Regions from separate parts of the Bacillus sp. LR_5 genome, predicted to be linked through region 2. Evidence: a T-box and tRNA genes for the amino acid it is inferred to sense, from the RefSeq annotation. Region 2 holds a T-box; the other holds one or more tRNA genes.
The links. A T-box is a leader RNA that pairs with one kind of tRNA and senses whether it is charged. The one in region 2 lies ahead of serS (serine--tRNA ligase), so its partner is inferred to be a tRNA-Ser.
Positions count from the first base shown of each region.

Region 1 (5,070 bases), on a different contig from region 2:
TTAAAACACTTGATGAAGAATTAAGATCAGTGGAATCTGAGCTTGATACCATTCTTCTTTCAATCCCAAACATTCCGCATGAGTCTGTCCCTGTCGGTGAAACAGAAGACGACAACATAGAAGTGCGTAAATGGGGCGAAAAGCCTTCATTTGCTTACGAGCCGAAGCCGCACTGGGATATTGCAGATGAGCTGGGTATTCTAGATTTTGAACGTGCTGCAAAAGTAACAGGAAGCCGTTTCGTGTTCTATAAAGGTTTAGGTGCTCGTCTGGAGCGTGCGCTTTATAACTTTATGCTTGATCTTCATGTAGATGAGTATAACTATACTGAAGTGATTCCGCCTTATATGGTAAACCGCGCAAGCATGACGGGAACGGGTCAGCTTCCTAAATTCGAAGAGGATGCGTTTAAAATCAGAGAAGAAGATTACTTCTTAATTCCGACTGCGGAAGTCCCGATTACAAACATGCATCGCGATGAAATCCTTTCAGGTGACAGTCTGCCGATTAACTATGCGGCATTCAGTGCTTGCTTCCGTTCTGAAGCTGGTTCAGCAGGGCGTGATACACGCGGATTGATCCGTCAGCACCAATTTAATAAAGTTGAGCTTGTGAAGTTTGTGAAGCCTGAAGATTCTTATGAAGAATTAGAGAAGCTTACAAACCAAGCAGAACGAGTTCTCCAGCTGCTTGAGCTCCCATATCGTGTCATGAGCATGTGTACGGGTGATCTAGGCTTTACGGCTGCGAAAAAATACGATATCGAAGTTTGGATTCCAAGCCAAGACACATATCGTGAAATTTCTTCTTGCAGCAACTTCGAAGCGTTCCAAGCAAGACGTGCGAACATTCGTTTTAGACGTGAAGCGAAAGGCAAGCCTGAGCATGTACACACACTGAACGGGTCAGGTCTGGCGGTTGGAAGAACAGTAGCCGCTATCTTAGAAAATTATCAGCAGGAAGACGGAAGCGTTGTAATTCCAAAAGTGCTTCGCCCTTATATGGGGAATAAAGAAGTAATAAAACCATAAAATTGTGAAAAGGTGTACCTGATAAGGTGCGCCTTTTTGCCTGAGTAAACACGATATTTTTATAAAAACAAAAAAGTTTTTAAAAATGCTTGACCATATAAGAACATTCATGATATAGTAAGTCTTGTCGATACGGAGGAATACCCAAGTCCGGCTGAAGGGATCGGTCTTGAAAACCGACAGGGGTGTCAAAGCCCGCGGGGGTTCGAATCCCTCTTCCTCCGCCATATTGATTTTAATTCTAATGAAACACAAGCATATATTGGAGATTGTTTTGTCCGTTGCATTCGATGCAACGGATTTTTTATTATAAAGAAAAAGTGAATCTCAGCTGAGATTCACTTTTTTTGATTTTCATGAATAACTGAAGCGATTTGATCTACAATATTTTCAATCGAGCTTTCGTCATTCAGCAGATCATAATCCTCAATACGGAGTTTTAAAACAGGGCAGGCATTAAAACCGCTTATCCAGTTTTCATAGCGTGTATGCATTTCTTCCCAATAAGACCTGCTTGTCTGAAGCTCCATTTCACGGCCTCGTTCTTCAATCCGGTTTAAAATGTTCTCCAGATCTCCTTCTAAATAGATCAATACATCTGGGTGTGGGAAATACGGTGTCATGACCATTGCTTCGAAAAGGCTTGTGTAAGTTTTATAATCAATCTTTGACATTGTCCCTTTGTCAGCATGCATTTTTGCAAAAATTCCTGTGTCTTCATAAATTGAACGATCCTGTACAAATCCTCCGCCGGCTTCAAAAATCGTTTTCTGTTCTTTGAATCGTTCAGCTAAGAAATAGATTTGCAGGTGAAAGCTCCAACGTTCAAAATCATGATAGAACTTTTCTAAGTATGGATTATGATCGACTTCCTCCAGAGAGGTTTTAAATCCAAGCCTTTTAGCCAAAGCTTTTGTTAAAGTCGATTTTCCGACACCTACTGTTCCTGCTACTGTGATAATTGAATTCTTCGGGATATGATGTTCCTTCATACGATAAGCTCCTTTACATGGGCGGCAATGCGTTCAAAGTCGCTCTTATTCAAAACGAAATCCTTTGAATCACCATCTATAGTTAGCACTGTAAGTTCAGGATCGGCTTCCTGCAACTGTTTGATGGCGACTTCATAATCTGCGATCAGCTGCTCCAAATAGCTTGTTTCAATTTTTTTCTCAAAGGGGCGTCCGCGTTTTTCAATGCGGTGTAACAATGTGGGCAGACTAGCCTTTATGTAAATGATGAAATTTGGTTTTGGCAGATCATCCGTTAGCAGGTGATAAATCTTTTTATATTTTTCCAGCTGACGCTGAGACAGGGTGCGTTCTGCAAAAATCACATTTTTATAAATGTGATAATCAGCTATCACAGGTTGTCCCTTTTTTAAAAAGTGATCGCTGGTGTCTTCAAGCTGTTTGTATCTGTGACAAAGAAAAAACATTTCAAGCTGGAAGCTCCATTCCTCTATATTGTCATAAAACTTATCAAGGTATGGGTTGTCCTCAACAATCTCACTAATCATAGGGAATTCAAACTCTTGTGAGAGCATTGTCGCGAGGGTTGTTTTTCCTGCCCCGATAGGACCTTCTATTGCAATAAAAGGGGCTGTATTCATCGGAATCCTCCTTATTTCTGAAAAACGTTCGTCAGTTACCGACCTTCATATTGTATCACAACCCTTGGGTGCCCCCATGAAAAAAAGACGTTTCCAAATTATCGAAACGTCTTTTTGACAATATTAAATTGATCAGAAAGCAGCAGCCAGTTTTGCGGGAAGGAAAGACCCAGCTTCCAATAGCTGATGCCTCTTAAATTCAGCTCTTTAATCAGATTGAATTTTGCTTGGATCGAGCGGGCATCCTCGAACCATACCTCGTGCCTTCTGTTTTGAGCATCAGTATAGCGGAAGAAAGGCGCTTGAGCTGTTTGGTCATACTGAATGGTTGCATTGTTTTGATCGGCAATGACAAGGGCTTGCTGAGGGCTTATTGCTCTTGCCGGGGTTCCCCCTGCTGTATATGGAAGCGTCCAATCATACCCATATAAATTCTGGCCCATGACAATTTTATTCGCAGGCATTTCAGTCAAAGCATATTCTATGACATCCCGAACAGGCCCAATTGGCGAAACGGCTTGAGCCGGCCCGCCGCTATAGCCCCATTCATATGTCATGAGAACAACAAAGTCGACAATTTGGCCATGGGCTCTGTAATCATGGGCTTCGTACCATCTGCCCTGCTGTGTTGCGCTTGTTTTAGGGGCAAGCGCTGTAGAAATTTCTAGGCCTTCTCGATGGAAAAGATCCCTTGCTTCGCGCAGAAATTGATTATAGGCTTCTCTATCCTGAGGCCGCAAATATTCAAAGTCAAAATGAATATCAAAGAAACCATATCTTCTGGCATTCTCGACTATTTCATTCAAAAGTCTTCTTTTTACAGCATCGTCGTTCAAAAGGATTCGGCCGAGTTCATCGCTGAATGCCTGGTTTTCTAGGTTCGTTATAATCATCATCAATGCCGTGTTTTGATTCTCTGCAATGCTTCTTAAATTCGTTAAAGGCGGTGCGACTAAGGTTCCGTCCCGCTGTGCCTGGAAACTGAATGCGCCAAGGTACGTTAAGTAGGGCGACGCTTCTCTGGCCGCCTGCTGGAGATTTTCGCTGACTTGATTTCCGCGGGGCTCCAAATAAGCATTTGATTCGATGTCTCGTTTAGGAACCGGAGGGATGTATAAGCGGAAACCAATCTGCAGTACGGTATTTAACTGGATTCGGTTAACCCTGGCAAGCTCGGCTGCTGTTGTATTGAACCGCCGTGCGATGGATGTCAGGGTATCACCTTGTTGAACATCATAGAACTGGCCGGCTATTGGAATGACAATGGTTTGTCCGACAACAAGGCTGTCGGGATTCGGTATTTCATTCGTTTCTGTGATTTCATTTACAGTTGTTCTGTATTGTGAAGCGATAGCAGAAAGAGTGTCGCCTTGTTTCACCACATAAATTTGAATGAAAAACGCCTCCTTTCATATCGCTATCAATGTATGAAAGAAAAGCGCTGATCATGTTTATTTTTCTGTAATTTGTTTCTCCGTCGTAATTTCCGCGAGAAGAACATTCTCCATCATGGTTAAGGCAAATTCGTTGTCTGCGTCACGATTTGAGGCAATGCAGTCCTTAGGAATCGTAATGCTGTATTCCCTCATGTAAGCGTCATTAGCGGTAAACAGCACGCATATGTTACCGGCTATACCTGTTAAAATAATATGCTTCACCTGCAATTCGGTAAGGAGAGTGTGAAGGGCAGTTTCGTAAAAGGCGGAATGCTTCGGTTTGATTAAAAAATAGTCAGCATCTTTCGGCGCTATTTGTCTGATGATATTCTTGCTTCTTTCATTCGTGCATTCTTGCTGAATATTTTTAATATCAGCTTGCCAAAGTCCGTAATGATCATTAATGTAAATAATCGGCCAGTCATTTTGTCTCGCATGCTCCTTTAATGATAAAATGTGAGGAACGATTTTTTCTGTTTTTTTAGCGAGGCTTTCTCCCATATCGAATTCAAAATTATTGATCATGTCTACAATGAGAAGAGCTGTGTCTGCTTTGGACAATTAACAGTCTCCTTTCCGTTTCAGTTATAGTTAATATGTAGCCTTTTTAGGCAATGAAAAAACTTTGAAAAGAGAGCTTATTCTTATGACACAAGATGAACTTTATATGAAAGAAGCAATTAAAGAGGCGAAAAAAGCTGAAGAGAAAGGTGAAGTGCCAATCGGCGCCGTGCTTGTCGTTAACGATGAAATCATAGCGCGTGCACATAATTTAAGAGAGACGGAGCAGCGGTCAATCGCTCATGCGGAAATGCTTGTGATTGATGAAGCGTGTAAGGCGCTGGGAACGTGGCGGCTGGAGGGTGCAACTCTTTATGTGACACTTGAGCCTTGTCCGATGTGTGCCGGTGCCGTTGTGCTTTCGCGAGTGGAAAAAGTGGTATTTGGTGCATTTGATCCTAAAGGCGGCTGTTCAGGCACGCTTATGAAC
Region 1 covers NZ_JAVAXX010000208.1:6,377-11,446, forward strand. Annotated here, with positions in the region: gene serS (serine--tRNA ligase) at 1-1,031, shown strand, start outside; tRNA gene RAC86_RS27855 (tRNA-Ser) at 1,166-1,258, shown strand; gene dck (deoxyadenosine/deoxycytidine kinase) at 1,370-2,023, opposite strand; gene dgk (deoxyguanosine kinase) at 2,020-2,643, opposite strand; gene RAC86_RS27870 (LysM peptidoglycan-binding domain-containing protein) at 2,742-4,025, opposite strand; gene RAC86_RS27875 (cysteine hydrolase family protein) at 4,095-4,640, opposite strand; gene tadA (tRNA adenosine(34) deaminase TadA) at 4,726-5,070, shown strand, end outside.
Region 1: it encodes a tRNA-Ser, which carries the amino acid that the T-box ahead of serS (serine--tRNA ligase) is inferred to sense. The anticodon was not compared.

Region 2 (4,320 bases):
TGTTCTTCCAACCGCCAGTCCTGAACCGTTCAGTGTGTGTACATGCTCAGGCTTGCCTTTCGCTTCACGTCTGAAACGAATATTCGCACGTCTCGCCTGGAACGCTTCGAAGTTGCTGCAAGAAGAGATTTCTCGATATGTGTCTTGGCTTGGAATCCAAACTTCGATATCGTATTTTTTCGCAGCCGTAAAGCCTAAGTCACCCGTACACATGCTCATGACACGGTATGGAAGCTCAAGCAGCTGAAGAACCCGTTCTGCTTGGTTTGTAAGCTTCTCTAATTCTTCATAAGAATCTTCAGGCTTCACAAACTTTACAAGCTCAACTTTATTAAATTGGTGCTGACGAATTAATCCGCGTGTGTCACGTCCTGCTGAACCAGCTTCAGAACGGAAGCAAGCACTGAATGCCGCATAGTTGATCGGCAGGCTGTCACCTGAAAGGATTTCATCGCGATGCATGTTTGTAATCGGCACTTCCGCCGTTGGAATTAAGAAATAATCTTCTTCTCTGATTTTAAATGCATCCTCTTCAAATTTAGGAAGCTGCCCCGTTCCCGTCATACTTGCGCGGTTTACCATATATGGCGGGATCACTTCAGTGTAGTTATACTCATCCACATGCAGATCAAGCATAAAGTTATAAAGCGCACGCTCCAAACGAGCACCTAAGCCTTTATAGAACACGAAACGGCTTCCTGTTACTTTGGCAGCACGTTCAAAATCCAGAATACCCAGCTCATCCGCAATATCCCAGTGCGGCTTCGGCTCATAAGCAAATGAAGGCTTTTCACCCCATTTACGCACTTCTACGTTGTCGTCTTCTGTTTCACCGACAGGTACAGACTCATGCGGAATATTCGGGATTGAGAGAAGGATTGTATCAAGCTCAGCTTCCACTGTTCGCAATTCTTCATCAAGCTTTTTAATTTCCTCGCCGACTTCACGCATTTCTTTAATAATGTGATCCGCGTCTTTTTTCTCACGCTTCAGCACAGCAACCTGCTGAGAAACTTCATTTCGTTTTCCTTTTAACTCTTCAACCTTGCCGATAAGCTCTCTTCGTCTATCATCCAGCGCCTCAAACTTATCAAAATCAGTTAAGTCTTCGCCTTTGTGTACAAGCTTTGCTTTAATTTCTTGAAAATTTGCTCTCAGCATTTTCGTATCAAGCATGCGAAACACTCCTTTTTTTATTGATTTGTCGAAAATAAAAAGAGCCCTCATCCCCATAAAGGGACGAGAGCTCTCGCGTTGCCACCCTGATTGAAAACAAATCAAAGACTCGTTTTCCACTTTCAAACATAACGGTTATCCCGTAAATGCCTACTTGTTTCAGCATTTCGCTCAAGGATGGATTCAGACAGCATCTTTCACCGATTCGCACCAACCATCGGCTCTCTTAGAAAGAGAGGCTCCCTACTAGTTCCTATCAACGCTTTTCGATCTTTATTTGTGCTTATAATGTACTATAAGTTTCCACAGCTTTCAACTGTTTTATACAAGTGCCTTTTGCTTGTATTCCTCAACCATTTCAACAAACAGCTTTGTCACTCGGTGATCTTCTGTCAGCTCCGGATGGAATGAGCAGCCAAGGAATTGCCCCTGTTTCGCGGCTACAATACGACCATTATGCTCCGATAAAACTTCAACATTTTCACCAGCTTCTAAAATATGCGGAGCACGGATGAATACCCCTGTAAAAGGCTCGTCCAATCCTTTAATTGTTAAATCAGCTTCAAAGCTGTCAACCTGCCGGCCAAATGAATTACGTTCCACAACCACATTCAGAAGACCTAAATGAGGATTATCTGAACCGGCAATTTCTTTTGCTAATATAATTAATCCGGCACATGTTCCAAACATCGGTTTGCCCTGAGCAGCGAATTCACGAAGCGGCTCCATGAATTGATACGTATCGATCAAACGGCGCATCGTCGTGCTCTCACCGCCCGGCAAAATCAACCCGTCAACTTCGTTCAGCTGCTCCGGACGTTTTACGACAAGACCAGCCGCGCCGCATGCTTCAATCGCATGGATGTGCTCTCTAACTGCTCCTTGAAGTCCTAGTACACCTATTGTTAACATGTCAGCAGCGCTCCTATGTTCTTACCAGCCGCGTTCTTGCATACGCTGTTCTGGAAGTAAGTTTGAGATTTCAATCCCTTTCATTGCAGTACCAAGCTCTTTTGACAACTCAGCGATCAATTTGTAATCAGTAAAGTGAGTTGTTGCTTCCACAATTGCTTTCGCAAATTTAGCAGGGTTGTCTGATTTGAAAATACCAGAACCAACAAATACTCCGTCAGCACCGAGCTGCATCATGAGAGCAGCATCAGCTGGAGTTGCTACGCCGCCAGCGGCAAAGTTAACGACAGGAAGCTTGCCGTCTTTTTTAATTTGAAGAAGAAGCTCGTAAGGAGCACCTAGGTTTTTCGCTTCTGTCATTAGTTCATCCTCACTCATCGCAACTACTTTGCGCACTTGAGCGTTAACTTTGCGCATATGGCGAACAGCCTCAACAATATTACCTGTTCCAGGCTCACCTTTTGTGCGAAGCATAGAAGCACCTTCCGCAATACGGCGTGTTGCTTCACCAAGATCACGGCAGCCACAGACAAAAGGAACTGTGTATTCATTTTTATTTAAATGAAATTCTTCGTCAGCCGGCGTCAGAACTTCACTTTCATCAATATAGTCAACACCCATAGCTTCAAGCACACGCGCTTCAACAATATGTCCGATACGCGCTTTTGCCATTACCGGGATAGATACTGCATTCATTACTTCTTCCACGATTGTAGGGTCAGCCATACGGGCAACTCCTCCAGCCGCGCGAATATCTGCTGGCACACGTTCTAGCGCCATTACAGCGACAGCTCCAGCTTCTTCAGCGATTTTCGCTTGTTCCGCATTGATGACGTCCATGATGACGCCGCCTTTTTGCATTTCTGCCATTCCGCGTTTTACACGTTCAGTACCTGTTTGAGCCATTTCTTGGTCCCCCTAATCAAGGTATAGTTATATGATTTCTAATCCTTATTGTATCCTAGAAATCCAATAATTCATATGGATATATACTATTTTATTCGGTTTTTAGCGCTTTGAAAATCATTTTTTATTAAAAATTGGGTTTTTTCAGTATATTACGCGAAAGAGCCCTAACATCCATCAGAGCTCTTTCAATTGATTAAAACCAGCCGGTTACCGTATCAACAATGCTTCCCCAAATTCCGGCAAAAAATCCGCCGATACTGCGCATTGTCAAAACAAACCAGTTTGCTTTTTCTACATTTTCTTTTGTAACAAGGTCTACGCCAGCCAGATCGCTGTTAAGGAATCCGTAATCCTTTTCATCACCTGTGTATTCCGCAGTCAGCTTCCCAACCTTGGTTCCTTTTTTCACAGGAGCAGTTAAGTTGTCTTTATTCAGTGTGACCTTCGCTTTGTAATTCTTTTCTTCACCATTTTTGACAGGAAGAGAGAACGCCTTGTTTGTCACAATGCCTACTTCTTTCTCTTTACCCTTATCAACTGAAATTGTTTTATGGCCTTTTACTTGATCGCCTTCAGCATAAATTTCTTTCATGGAGAAATTGTCGAAAGCATAATCAAACATTTTTTTCGTTTCATCGAAACGGCCTGTATGAAGGTTGCCCTTCGCGTTTAAAACAACAGTGATGACACGCATACCGTTGCGTTCAGCTGTTCCTGTAAAGCATGAACCCGCAGAGTCAGTAGAACCTGTTTTCAGTCCGTCTACAGTCGCTTTTTTATACTCGCTGACAAGCCCCTTCAGCATAAAATTCCAGTTCGGCATGTCCATTTCATCATCGGTGCCTTCTCTGAATTTCGTTTTGGCGATACTGGAAGTCTCCAGTATCTCAGGGTAGTCAGTAATCAAGTGATCCGCAAGAATTGCCATATCCTTTGCAGAAACTTCACTTTCTTCATTTACGCTTGTCCCCTCAGGCTGATGCCCGTGAAGATCTTTGTTTTCAAGACCTGTTGCGTTAACAAATTTGTAATCTGTTAAGCCTAGTTCTTTTGCTTTTGCATTCATTTTTTCAACAAACTTAGTTTCAGAACCGGCAACGATTTCTGCAATCGCAATAGCAGCAGCATTTGCAGAATAAATTGCTGTAGCTTGATATAATTCTTTTACTGTGTATTTCCCGTCTTTCCGAAGAGGAACGTTTGATAAGCTGTTATCTTGGGAAATTTCATACACATAGTCATCAGGCGTATAGGTTTGGTCCCATTTCACTTTACCTTGATCAATTGCTTCCAATAACAGATACTCTGTCATCATTTTTGTCA
Region 2 covers NZ_JAVAXX010000257.1:230-4,549, reverse strand. Annotated here, with positions in the region: gene serS (serine--tRNA ligase) at 1-1,176, opposite strand, end outside; T-box leader at 1,233-1,445, opposite strand; gene pdxT (pyridoxal 5'-phosphate synthase glutaminase subunit PdxT) at 1,498-2,088, opposite strand; gene pdxS (pyridoxal 5'-phosphate synthase lyase subunit PdxS) at 2,110-2,994, opposite strand; gene dacA (D-alanyl-D-alanine carboxypeptidase) at 3,191-4,320, opposite strand, start outside.